DNA from 3 places in the Neobacillus sp. S1227 genome. Region 2 is predicted to be linked to each of the others. Evidence: riboswitches for the same ligand, from Rfam matches in the RefSeq annotation. Region 2 holds a riboswitch; each other region holds the start of a gene.

What was found. A riboswitch is a leader RNA that binds a small molecule or an ion and turns the genes downstream of it on or off. The one in region 2 is predicted to bind S-adenosylmethionine.
Region 1: linked by a shared signal. The riboswitch ahead of ACZ5AE_RS14920 (5-methyltetrahydropteroyltriglutamate--homocysteine S-methyltransferase) and the one ahead of ACZ5AE_RS24310 (methionine ABC transporter ATP-binding protein) in region 2 are both predicted to bind S-adenosylmethionine.
Region 3: linked by a shared signal. The riboswitch ahead of ACZ5AE_RS06080 (methionine ABC transporter ATP-binding protein) and the one ahead of ACZ5AE_RS24310 (methionine ABC transporter ATP-binding protein) in region 2 are both predicted to bind S-adenosylmethionine.

What each region holds. Positions count from the first base shown of each region.
Region 1 covers NZ_AP038276.1:2,946,148-2,950,326, reverse strand. Annotated here, with positions in the region: gene ACZ5AE_RS14925 (multidrug effflux MFS transporter) at 1-251, opposite strand, end outside; gene ACZ5AE_RS14920 (5-methyltetrahydropteroyltriglutamate--homocysteine S-methyltransferase) at 438-1,565, opposite strand; SAM riboswitch class I at 1,650-1,749, opposite strand; gene ACZ5AE_RS14915 (hypothetical protein) at 2,019-2,225, shown strand; gene ACZ5AE_RS14910 (aldolase catalytic domain-containing protein) at 2,334-3,293, shown strand; gene ACZ5AE_RS14905 (SE1832 family protein) at 3,410-3,613, shown strand; gene ACZ5AE_RS14900 (LLM class flavin-dependent oxidoreductase) at 3,688-4,179, opposite strand, start outside.
Region 2 covers NZ_AP038276.1:4,824,382-4,828,560, reverse strand. Annotated here, with positions in the region: gene ACZ5AE_RS24320 (SCP2 sterol-binding domain-containing protein) at 1-144, shown strand, start outside; SAM riboswitch class I at 226-330, shown strand; gene ACZ5AE_RS24315 (O-acetylhomoserine aminocarboxypropyltransferase/cysteine synthase family protein) at 400-1,716, shown strand; SAM riboswitch class I at 1,842-1,948, shown strand; gene ACZ5AE_RS24310 (methionine ABC transporter ATP-binding protein) at 2,071-3,096, shown strand; gene ACZ5AE_RS24305 (methionine ABC transporter permease) at 3,089-3,757, shown strand; gene ACZ5AE_RS24300 (MetQ/NlpA family ABC transporter substrate-binding protein) at 3,782-4,179, shown strand, end outside.
Region 3 covers NZ_AP038276.1:1,203,973-1,208,151, reverse strand. Annotated here, with positions in the region: gene ACZ5AE_RS06085 (methionine ABC transporter permease) at 1-627, opposite strand, end outside; gene ACZ5AE_RS06080 (methionine ABC transporter ATP-binding protein) at 617-1,630, opposite strand; SAM riboswitch class I at 1,727-1,831, opposite strand; gene ACZ5AE_RS06075 (NAD(P)/FAD-dependent oxidoreductase) at 2,021-3,136, opposite strand; gene ACZ5AE_RS06070 (vWA domain-containing protein) at 3,222-3,818, opposite strand; gene ACZ5AE_RS06065 (hypothetical protein) at 3,916-4,179, shown strand, end outside.

The DNA.
Region 1 (4,179 bases), 1.9 Mb from region 2:
GTTACATCACTGATAGGACCAGTGAGCAGTTGTCCCGAAGCTAAACCGAGCACGAAAAGCGACAGACTGAGTTGAACAGAAGATGCGTTTGTATCGAAATCTTTCGCGATATTTGGCAGGGCCGGTAAATACATATCAATGGATAAAGGTCCAAATGCTGCAAGTGAACCGAGTACGATTGCCATCCATACTCGTTTAGAACGAGAAAGCACTTGTTGATTATCCTCTGGCTTGTGTATGAATTCCCCCATATATAAGTTATTCCTCCAGTTATATATATGCAATCTAGTTTTCTTGGATTTTATCATTCTATGTTAACAGATTAATGTATATTTGGAAATTCTTAAAAGTAGGAACAAACAACTAAATTAGGAAACTATTTAATAAAAAAGGCCGTCTTTCATAATATAAATGGAAGGCGGCCTTTCCGAGTGGATTTAAATGGTACCCCAAACATCCTTAGCAATAGTCACTACATGTTTAATCTTATTCCATTGCTCTTCTTCAGTTAATATATTTCCTTCTTCCGTGCTGGCAAAACCGCATTGAGGGCTAACTGCCAAGTTTTCCAGAGGAATGAATTGACTGGCTTCTTTAATTCGCGCTTTTATGGATTCTGGATCCTCGAGTTCTGGGAATTTAGATGTAAATAATCCTAGTACAACGGTTAGGTTAGGACACTTGAAGCCTTTTAAAGGTTCGAAGTCACCAGAGCGCTGATCATCATACTCTAAGAATAGCCCATCCACATTTAACTCAGCGAAAATGGCATCGGAAATTTGATCGTACCCGCCGCTTGTGATGTAGGTGGATCTGAAGTTTCCGCGGCAAATATGCATGGTTATAGTCAAATCTTCCGGCTTATTGGCAATGGTTTCATTAATTGCACTTACTCTTGTTTTAATGATTTCATGTACATCTAAGCCAACTTTTTCTATCACTGCCTTGATCCGCTCTTCTGAAACAAAATCAATCCAGGATGTGTCGTCTAATTGCAAGTAACGACAGCCTGCATCATAGAAAGCCTGGATGGCTTTTTGATAAGCAGCAACAGTATCCTTAAAAAACTGCTCATTGTTACCATTGTAATATTCATCACCCTGAATTCGAGTAAATAACATATTCGGGCTTGGAATGGAGAACTTTGCAACTTGACTGCCATCACCATATTTTTCAACTGCCTGTTTTAAAAACTTGAAATGCTCCAGCATATAATGATCATTAAAGTCTACTTTACCAACAACTTTAATAGCGCTATTTCTTGTTTGGGCACCCTTAAAGCTGCTGATATATTCATTTTCAAAGAACTCTACACCTTCCAAACCAGCCAAGAAATCCAAGTGCCACCATGAACGTCTAAATTCACCATCTGTGATGGATTTTAGGCCAGCCTCAATTTGGTTTTGAACCAATTTCTCAATTTCTTTATCCTCAACCGCCTTCAGGGCTGCTGCTTCAATTTCCCCATTGGCAAAAGCCTTTCTAGCTTCTTTAATCGGTTCTGTACGAAGAAAGCTTCCAACATGGTCGGCTTTGAATGGAGTTTTAACTAGTGTTGTTGTCATTAATTATTCCTTCTTTCTCGGTGTAATAAAAAACCCTCTTCTCAAAAATTAAGAAGAGGGGGGTAATAGACATTACTAGATCTCTTCTTATCTTCAAGCAAATCGCTTCTGGAATTGGCACAGTACTAACGTGTCTGCTGCCGAGGCTTCAAAGGGCCAGTCCCTCCACCTCTCTTGATAAGAATATTCAAAAATATTTAACTAAAAATTAAGTTACACCTGTTGAACAATTATGTCAAGAGGTGATGCACGGGGACGGATCTCATGCTTCATTAGCATAAGACCCTCCACAAACATCTTGATCTCATAATTATGTCGCAATTTGTCGAAAAATATATAAAAATGTACGCGTTTTCACCTGATATGATAGGTTCTATACAAATATTCTAAATATTCGCCCCTTTGTGATTAGCCAGTAAAAATACATTTATCGGTCTGACAGGAGGTATATCAATGTGCAAAAAACAAAGAAACAAAAATGTAGCTGTAAATTTTGAAATACCAGAACAGATCTTACAAAGTTTTAGTGATGCTGTCGAAAGAAATGGAAAGTCAATGAGTGACGTGCTTAGGTTATATATGCAAAAATACATATGGAAACAAAGTGAATTGCAAAGAAATAGACAAATGCGGCGTCAAAGTCTTGGAGCCAAGAGATAGAAAAACCCAAGTATTTCTAGACATGTCAGTTTGACACCTTTAAAGGATTCATGGTATATATATTCAAATTATGTCAAATGGGCATAACCACAGGGGGTATTTAAAATTATGGAACATCGCAGCAAAATTTTAGATTGTACAATCCGAGATGGGGGATTAGTTAACAATTGGGACTTCAGTGTCGAATTTGTCCAGGACTTGTATAATGGATTAAGTGAGGCAGGCGTTGAATATATGGAGCTTGGCTACAAAAATTCTGCTAAACTTCTAAACGCAACTGAGCCAAATCCATGGAGATTTCTTGATGATAACTTCCTGAAGGAAATCATTCCTGAGAAAAAGTTCACGAAGCTATCTGCTTTAGTAGATATTGGCCGTGTAGACCCAAACGATATCCTGCCTCGTGAGCAAAGTGTGTTGGATATGATCAGGGTAGCCTGCTATATCCGTGAAGTGGACAAGGGCTTGGAGCTTGTCCAAATGTTCCATGATTTAGGCTATGAGACAACGCTCAATATTATGGCATTATCCAGCGTTCCTGAACAGAAGCTTATTGAAGCAATGGAAATGGTCAAAGAAAGTCCAGTAGATGTTGTGTATATTGTTGACTCCTTTGGAAGCTTAGACCCGGCAGATATTGCGCATCAAGTGAAAAAGTTTCAAGCAATGCTTCCTAACAAGCAGCTTGGAATTCATACTCATAACAATTTGCAGTTAGCATTTGCCAATACATTGACCGCACATCAAAATGGGGTTACCTTCTTGGATTCCTCTGTTTACGGCATGGGACGGGCGGCTGGAAACTGCAATACAGAGCTTCTAGTCAGCTACATAAAAAAACCAAGCTATGAACTTAAACCGTTACTTGGTGTAATCGAAAAGCACATGTTAGACATGAGAGAAAAATGGGAATGGGGCTATATCATTCCTTATATGATCTCTGGTGTCCTAAATGAGCATCCACGGGTGGCAATGGCTTATCGAAATAGTGATGAGCGTGACAAATTCGTTGACTTCTATGACAAGGTAACAACACCTGAAGCAACTTTAGCAACTACTACTAGGTAGTTAATTAAATGTACAGCCGCCTGCGGGCGGTTCTTTTTTTGGGGAGTAAAGCAGCTGGGCAGATTAGTGGCGAAAACAAAACAAATTTGTAATCATGAAAAGATGATTTAAGACATATGGAGAGTGAACCGATAATGGACAAAAAACAGATTGAGTATAAAATTTTAGAGTTGAAAGATGAATACCTACAGCTGCAACATAATCTAGAAAAATTAGAGTATGTAAATGGAAACATAGCCCCGTTGGAAAAACGACTATTTGAAATTGAAGTGGAATTGAATTCTCTTAATCAATTATTACGAAAAATGGCCAGACAATAAAAACTCAGTTAAAGAGACCATCGAAATGATGGTCTCTTTTCTTGTATCAATGTTCTAATATCTATATTAGATAGTTATAAAAGCACTTTTTCCGCGACGAGTCGATAGGATTCGATGCGATCCTTCGGAGAATGTGTAATCGTTAATATCATAATTTCATCTGCATTATATAAAGCTTGTAACTGCTCAAGTTTCTTTTTTACTTCTAGCGGATTGCCTATGATCATCTTCTGTTTCATTGCTGCTACTTTTTCTAGTTCTTTTTCATTAAGTTCAATTTGCTTTGCTTCCTCGATGGAGGGCACAAATTTGCCTTCGCCTTTTTCCTTCTGCAATGACCAAATTAAATTACATAACGCGATGTCTTCTGCTTTTTCGGTTGTTTCCGCACAAACCACGTAAACAGTTAACAATACCTGAGGGGCTTGGCCGTGTTGGTTAGGTTGAAAGGTATCAAGATATTGTTGGATGATTTCTGCTCCGTCTTTATCACTCATGAACTGGCCGAATGCATATGCCAAGCCGTGTTCAGCAGCAAGCAGGGCACTTTTTTTACTTGTACCAAG
Region 2 (4,179 bases):
CAGCTACTTGAAGGGCAAGAGAGGTTAAGAGTGCTAGATCGAAACGGGGCCTTGAACATAACAGGTTCATTAAGAAATATATTATTACTTGAGTCCCTTTTTTATTTAACAAAACCCCAACACAATCTAGCCAAAATAATTTAATCAAAGGTATTGACTCGGAATTAAACTTCAGGTATTATTTTTTTAGAATATTCAATCAACGTTCGGCGAACTAAATAAACATTCTTATCAAGAGCGGCGGAGGGACTGGCCCGTTGAAGCCCGGCAACCGGTAGACCACACACGGTGCTAAATCCAGCAGAGCAAACAGGCTCTGAAAGATAAGAAGAGCGGAGAACCCCCATCTTCTTATAGGAAGCATGGGTTTTATTTTTATAATGGGAGGGAATTAGAACTATGTCAGAAAAACAAAAGAAGTTAAGGTTTGAAACATTAAGTGTTCACGGTGGTCTTACACCAGACCCGGTAACAGGAGCACGGGCGGTTCCAATCTATCAAAATAACGCATATCAATTCAAAAGCACAGAGCATGCTGCCAACCTGTTCGCATTAGCAGAACCTGGGTACATATACACAAGGATTCACAATCCAACTACAACCGTTTTCGAAGAAAGAGTATCGCTCCTAGAAGGTGGAGTTGGCGCTCTGGCAGTGGCCAGCGGCATGGCAGCCATTACGCTGGCCATCTTAAACATTGCTGAAGCGGGAGATGAGATTGTTGCTGCATCCAACCTTTACGGTGGAACCTATAATTTATTTGCTGTGACCCTTCCAAAATACGGGATTAATGTGAAGTTTGTAGATCCAGAGATTCCGGAAAACTTCCGTGCTGCCATTACGGACAAAACAAAAGCCGTATTCGCTGAAACGATCGGCAATCCGAGCTTAAGAATTCTAGATATTGAAAAGGTAGCTAATATTGCTCATGAAGCAGGTGTCCCTCTCATTGTAGACAACACCTTTGCGACTCCATATCTGTGCCGTCCGATTGAGCACGGGGCAGATATCGTCGTTCACTCCGCAACCAAGTGGCTGTTGGGTAATGGAACAACGACTGGAGGCATCATCGTCGACGGCGGAAAGTTTGATTGGAATTCGCCGAAATTCCCTGGCTTCACCACACCAGATGCAAGCTATCATGACCTTGTGTATGCAGAGGCACTTGGACCGGTAGCATATATTATTAAGGCGCGCGTCCAGCTTCTTCGTGACATGGGGCCGGCTTTAAGCCCGCAAAACGCATTCCAGTTCGTGTTAGGATTGGAAACCTTACACGTACGGATGAAAGAACATGTTGCCAATACCCAGAAGGTCGTGGAGTACCTTCACAACCATCCAGCGGTGGAGTGGGTTTCTTATCCGGGGCATCCAACACATCCTGACTATGACTTGGCACAAAAATATTTGCCTAAGGGCGCTGGCTCCATGGTTGTATTTGGCATTAAAGGCGGAAGAGAAGCCGGTGCGAAATTAATCGATGCCATCACTTTATGGGCGCACGTGGCCAATGTTGGCGATGCCAAGAGCTTAATTATTCACCCGGCAAGCACCACCCATCAGCAGCTGGATGCGGAAGGTTTAAAGGCGGCGGGTGTTTCCGAGGACTTGATCCGTCTTTCCATCGGAATTGAAAATGTCGAGGATTTGGTAGAAGATTTGGAAGACGCAATCGAAGCTGCAACTGGCCTAACCTCTTTAACAACAAATGCCTAAATTTTCTTGAAAAAGTTATTTGAATATGTAGAATTTTGTCGTTGACACTACTTTCTAACCGTGATACGATTACTTTCATAATAATAGTATTAAAGAATGACTAATTTTATATAGGATAGCTTTTGCTCTTATCGAGAGAGGTGGAGGGATGTGCCCTATGAAGCCCGGCAACCGTCAATTTTATTGAAATGGTGCCAATTCACACAAAGCTTACGGCTTTGAGAGATGGGAGAAAGGATTCATTTGATAATGATGCCTTTCTGCCTGCGCAGAGAGGCTATTTATTTTACTAAAATAGAATCCTTTCATAAAAATTATCAAATCCTATAATAAGGATAAGAAGTAGGTGATTCAATGATTTCAATTAAAAATGTACGAAAGCTTTTCTCTACTAAGCAGGGACAGTTAAAAGCAGTTGATGAAGTAAACCTGGATATAAAAGAGGGAGAAATCTTCGGTGTGATCGGATATAGCGGGGCTGGTAAAAGTACCTTAATCCGTATGTTAAATGGTCTCGAGCTGCCTACGGAAGGAACAGTTAACGTGGCGGGTAAGGAGATTTCAAAAGTAAAGGGTGCAGAACTTAGAAAAGCTCGTCAGGAAATCAGCATGATTTTTCAGCACTTCAATTTGCTTTGGTCAAGAACAGTCAGCGAAAACATTGCTTTTCCATTGGAGATTGCAGGTGTAAGCGCACCGGAAAGAAAAAAACGAGTTGATGAGTTAATCAAGTTAGTAGGTCTTGAAGGCAGAGGAGACGCTTACCCTTCGCAGCTAAGCGGCGGGCAGAAGCAGCGCGTCGGAATTGCGAGAGCCCTTGCCAATAACCCAAAGGTATTGTTATGTGACGAGGCGACTTCTGCACTCGATCCACAAACAACAGACTCCATTCTCGACCTTTTAGTAGATATTAATAAAAAATTTGGTCTAACAATCGTTCTGATCACCCATGAAATGCATGTCATCCGGAAAATATGCCATCGGGTTGCAGTTATGGAAAGCGGACGGATTGTGGAACTTGGTCAGGTACTTGATGTCTTTAAAAATCCGCAACAACCGATTACGAAGCGATTCGTTCAGCAGGTAACTGAACCGGAAGAAACGAAGGAAACAGTGGAACTTTTGCTCGAGCGGTACCACTCCGGGCGTATTGTCCAGCTAACCTTTATTGGAGAATCAGCTGAGCATCCGGTCATTACCAATTTAATCCGTCACCACAATGTAACGGTAAATATTCTCCAAGGGAAAATTTCTCAGACACAAAGTGGTTCGTATGGGACCCTGTTCATTCATGTTGATGGGAGCGAAGAGGACGTCAATGGCGCGATTGATTTTATTCGTTCACAACAGGTAGGAGTGGAGGTGATCGAGAATGCTTGATTCGTGGTTCTATAATGTCGATTGGGCAAGCATTTGGGAAGCAACAAAAGAAACCCTTTATATGACGGCCATTTCAGTCATCTTTACCTTCATTCTCGGGTTAATTCTAGGACTTATATTATTTTTAACAGGCAAAGGGAACCTTTGGGAAAATCGCATTATTAATCAAATAGTCGCAGCTGTCGTAAACATCTTTCGGTCCATCCCATTTATCATTTTGATCATTTTACTGCTTCCTTTTACTGTTATCTTAATGGGCACAATGCTAGGGGCAAATGCTGCCTTACCAGCATTAATTATCGGGGCAGCACCATTTTACGCAAGAATGGTGGAAATTGCACTAAGGGAAATCGATAAAGGGGTTATCGAAGCAGCCAAATCGATGGGAGCAACTGATTGGCAAATTATCTACAAAGTATTAATTCCTGAATCGCTGCCTGCCTTAATATCAGGGATTACCGTAACAGGAATTGCCTTAGTAGGCTATACCGCCATGGCCGGTGTTATTGGTGCTGGGGGACTTGGAAACCTAGCCTATTTACAAGGCTTCCAAAGCTACAATACACAAATAATGGTATACTCTACCATATTTATATTAATCATCGTTTTTATCATCCAATTTATCGGGGATAAAATCACGGGATTGATTGATAAAAGATAAACAACATAAACAGGAGGAACAAAAATGAAAAAATTATTCATCTTCGTATCAGCATTACTCGTTATTTTTTCACTAGCAGCTTGCGGAAAAGACAATGCTTCTAAAGATAACGAAAGTAAAGGAAGCAAAGAAACAAAATTGGTAGTAGGGGCATCCCAGGTTCCCCATTCAGAAATCTTGAAAAAAGCTCAGCCTCTTTTAAAGGAAAAAGGCATTGATCTTGAAGTTAAAGTAATTAATGACTATGTGACTCCAAATAAAGCATTAGCATCTGGTGACCTTGATGCGAACTTTTTCCAGCACGTTCCATATTTAAAAGATCAAATGGCGAAAAACAAAGACTTTGATTTTGTCAATGCTGGCGGCATTCATATTGAACCAATCGGTGTATATTCAAAACGATACAAAAAATTATCAGAGCT
Region 3 (4,179 bases), 2.2 Mb from region 2:
AATGACCTGAACTAAAATAATTAAGATTAAAACTGTTGAAATCATGATGGTATTGTCGTACCTGTAATAACCGAAGCGAATTGCCAAGTCTCCAATACCGCCGCCGCCGACTGTGCCGGCCATGGCCGAGAAACCAACTAAACTAATGAGTGTTAACGTGACACCTGAGATGATACCGGATCTGGCTTCAAGTAAAAGAACATCCTTTATTATCATCCACGGTGTTGCACCGGCTGCAATTGCCGCTTCGATGACACCTTTATCTATTTCTCTTAAGGCAGTCTCCACGATTCTTGCGAAAAATGGAATCGCGGCAACCGACAGTGAAACACTAGCAGCGGTAGGTCCTATGGTACTGCCAACTAGCAAATTAGTCAGCGGAAGCAATGCTACTAATAAAATGATAAATGGAATCGAGCGAACCATATTGACAATAAAACCTAAAATATTCTGGACGGCTCGATTTTCCATAAATAAACCTTTGTCGGTTATGTAAAGCAAAATCCCAACCGGCAAACCGATTACTGTTGAAACCACTAACGATATCGCAATCATATAGATGGTTTGAATAAACGCTTTATTGATATCCGGAATCAGCTCCATCAAATGTGCAAAATCAAAGCCCATTGTGTAGCACCTCCACTTGTGCGGCCCGGCCTTCGATATACTTCAGGGCTTTTTCGATTTCTTCCTTTTGCCCTTTTAGCTCCATGATGAAAATACCAAGCGGCGATTCCTGAATATATTCTATGGAGCCATGCAGGAAGTTTCCTTTTACATTAAATTGTTGAAGAGTATCAGAAATGACTCCCTCTCCAGCAACTTTACCTTTGAAGGTCACTTTAACAATTGGCCCCTGGCAATTATTTAGAATCACTTCTGGAATCTCAAGGGATACAACACTTTCGATAAACTCTTTTGTCAGTGCTGCTTGGGGATGGGCAAAAATATCGTATACCGAACCCTCCTCAACCACTTTTCCATCCTGCATAATTGCCATACGGCTGCAGATTTCCTTAACAACATCCATTTCGTGGGTAATTAACACGATAGTGATGTTGAGTTCTTTATTTATTTTTTTCAAAAGATTTAATATTGACTTGGTTGTTGTTGGATCAAGTGCTGATGTGGCTTCATCACATAGGAGCACTTTAGGATTATTGGCAAGTGCCCGCGCAATGCCGACACGCTGTTTTTGGCCGCCGCTTAGCTGGGATGGGTAGACATTACGTTTATCAGAAAGGCCTACCATTTCGAGTAGCTCTTCGACCCTGCCTCTAATTTGATCCTTCGGCATGTTAGCTGCCTTTAAGGAAAAAGCAATGTTTTCATACACAGTTTTTTGGCTTATTAAATAAAAGTGCTGAAATATCATGCCGATTTTTAAACGGGATGAACGTAATTGCTCTCCTTTAAGGGAGGTGAGGTCATTGCCATCGACCTTTATGCTTCCCGATGTGGGGCGCTCCAAAAGATTGATACATCTGAGTAAGGAGCTTTTTCCAGCACCGGAATAGCCGACGATTCCGAAGATTTCACCTTCTCTAATGGTGAGAGATACATTATCCACACCTTTGACTTCACCTTTTTTCGATTTGTAAACTTTGGTAAGGTTTTTTATCTCAATCATTTTTGATTACCTCATTTTTCCGATATCTAAACTAGACTTTAGGCCTACATAAAAAGCCCCTTTCATCTGAAAGGAGCTCGAAATAGACATTTCGGCGGCTTATCTTTCAGAATGAAATCATTCTGCAGGAATTGGCACCTTCCCTTTTCGGGGGTTGCCGGACGTCATCGGGCCATGTCCCTCGGTCTCTCTGGATAAGAAAATTAAATTAACAAATAATTAAGTTATATTAAGATACTACAAATCTATTCTTATTTTGTCAATCGTCTAAATTATAATGTAATTTAATAGACAGCGTTTTCAATATTGCTATATCAACTTTATTATTGTTTTTAAAATTTTTTTTAAAAGAAAAAAGCTCTTCGAATGAAAAGCTCTTTGTATATAACATTAGGTTAAAGCACCAGCAACACTATAGTTATGAATATCAATTTCCATTTGTTTTCCGAGTGCTAGTTTAGCAAGTTCTGCCCCCAAGTACGGTCCGCTTGTTAATCCAGATGAACCTAAACCATTTGCCACTAAAATCCCTTCAAAATCAAGCAGCCCCCCTATTACAGGAAGAAAACCTGGAGTAAATGGCCTAAAACCTACCCTTGTTTCCAAAATCTTTCCACTCGCTAGGCCTGGAGCAATTGCTAAAGCTTTATTTAAGATTTCTTGGACTCCACCCGCCGTTACACTATTATCAAATCCTGCATCATTTTCGTGTGTTGCTCCAATTACAACACGACCACCTGCAAATGATAGTATATATTGATCAGATGGCGGCATGATAACTGGCCACGAATTTGTACTCATGTCTGCAATATGTAAATGGATGATTTGCGCCTTTTGCGGCCTTACCAAAAATTCAACGCCCAGTGGTCCCAAAAGTTTTTTTGCCCATGCCCCTGCTGTGACAATGACTCGATCAGCAAAAAAAGATTGATCAGATACTTTAACCCCTATGACTTTATTATCGTTACTAATTAATGAGGCATCTCCTTTAACAACTTGGGCTCCATGCTTTACTGCAGCGTTTATAAGTGCATTACGTAAAGCCCGGCCATTTACACGTGCCCCGCCACTAACATATACCGCGCCAAATTCTTCCGACAACGGCGGAAAAAGTCGATTTGTCTCTGCTGGAGACAAAATCGTAATTTCACCGATTTCGGGAGCATCCTCTCGGCGGGTTCGCGCCCGTTCTGCCATTTGTTCCAACTTTTCAGCATCACCATGAATACTTAATGCTCCAACTCGTTTGTAGCCCGTTTCTATTTCCCCTTCCCCTTCAAGCTGTGCGATTAATTCTGGGTAATACCGGGCCCCTCCTTTAACCAACTGATACCAAGCTTTATTACGCCGTTGGGACAACCATGGGCAAACGATCCCTGCTGCTGCGTCAGTGGCTTGACCTGGGTCTTGCCGGTCTACAATGATAACTTTGGCTCCCCATTTGGCAAGGTGATAAGCAGCAGATGCCCCCAATATACCTGCTCCGATTACAATTACCTTTTGCATAACTCACCTCATAGATAACAAAAACTCAGTCATATAGACTGAGCTAAGTAGATACTATATATTTTACACCAAATGCCATACTGCTTTAAAGTTTCTCTGTACGCTGCCTTCTCTCCGCTACTTGCTCACAAACCATATTATACATAACCTCCACACCTTTTTCCGAGGCTTCGAAGTTAAATGCATTTTCAACGTTTATTCCTAAATTATCCGCTTGCTCCTTAGCATCGATGTTTGCACCCAAAAAGATAAATTCCCAATTATATTTCTCCTGTTGATGCTTGATTAATTCTCTCACTTTTTCATAGGTAAATTCTGAGCTTGCATTTTCTAATCCATCAGTGGTGATAACAAATATCACCTTGCCAGGCCGCTTTTCTATATCCGTTTTGGATAAACGATACCCTACATCAAGGATTGATTTCCCCACTGCATCCAACAATGCAGTCATACCTCTTACATAATAATCTTGATCCGTGAGTTTAGCCTTCTTTGCCTCAATTCCATTCCACAATATTTCATATTGGTCATCAAACAAAACAGCAGTGACAAGAGTTTCCCCTTCCAGCTTTATCTGCTTTTTAATAAATCTATTAAACCCGCCAATTGTATCGACTTCGAGCCCAGCCATCGACCCGCTTCGGTCAAGCAGGAAAATAACTTCAGTCAAATTCGTGTTCATCTCTATCATCCTTTCACTATAGTTTATAAAATAATAATAGAGATTTTTATTTGAAAATTGGTCGCCTGATAAGCGACATTTCAAGGGAGAGAGAAACATGCTAAATCATCAACTTTTAATAGAATTGCAGGAATATGTTGAGAGTAGCTTGAACACCGTTACATACTCTATGATGGAGCCTAATGAAATACATAGTATCGAGTTAGAGGACTTTATCAAAAACAAACGCCAGCCGACCTTTAAACAAACTCTATTTAAATTGATAGATAAAAAAGGTGCTGCAGATTCAGAAATATATAAAAGAGCAGGACTAGACCGCAGACACTTTTCAAAAATCCGTTCTAATCCAGAATACCGTCCA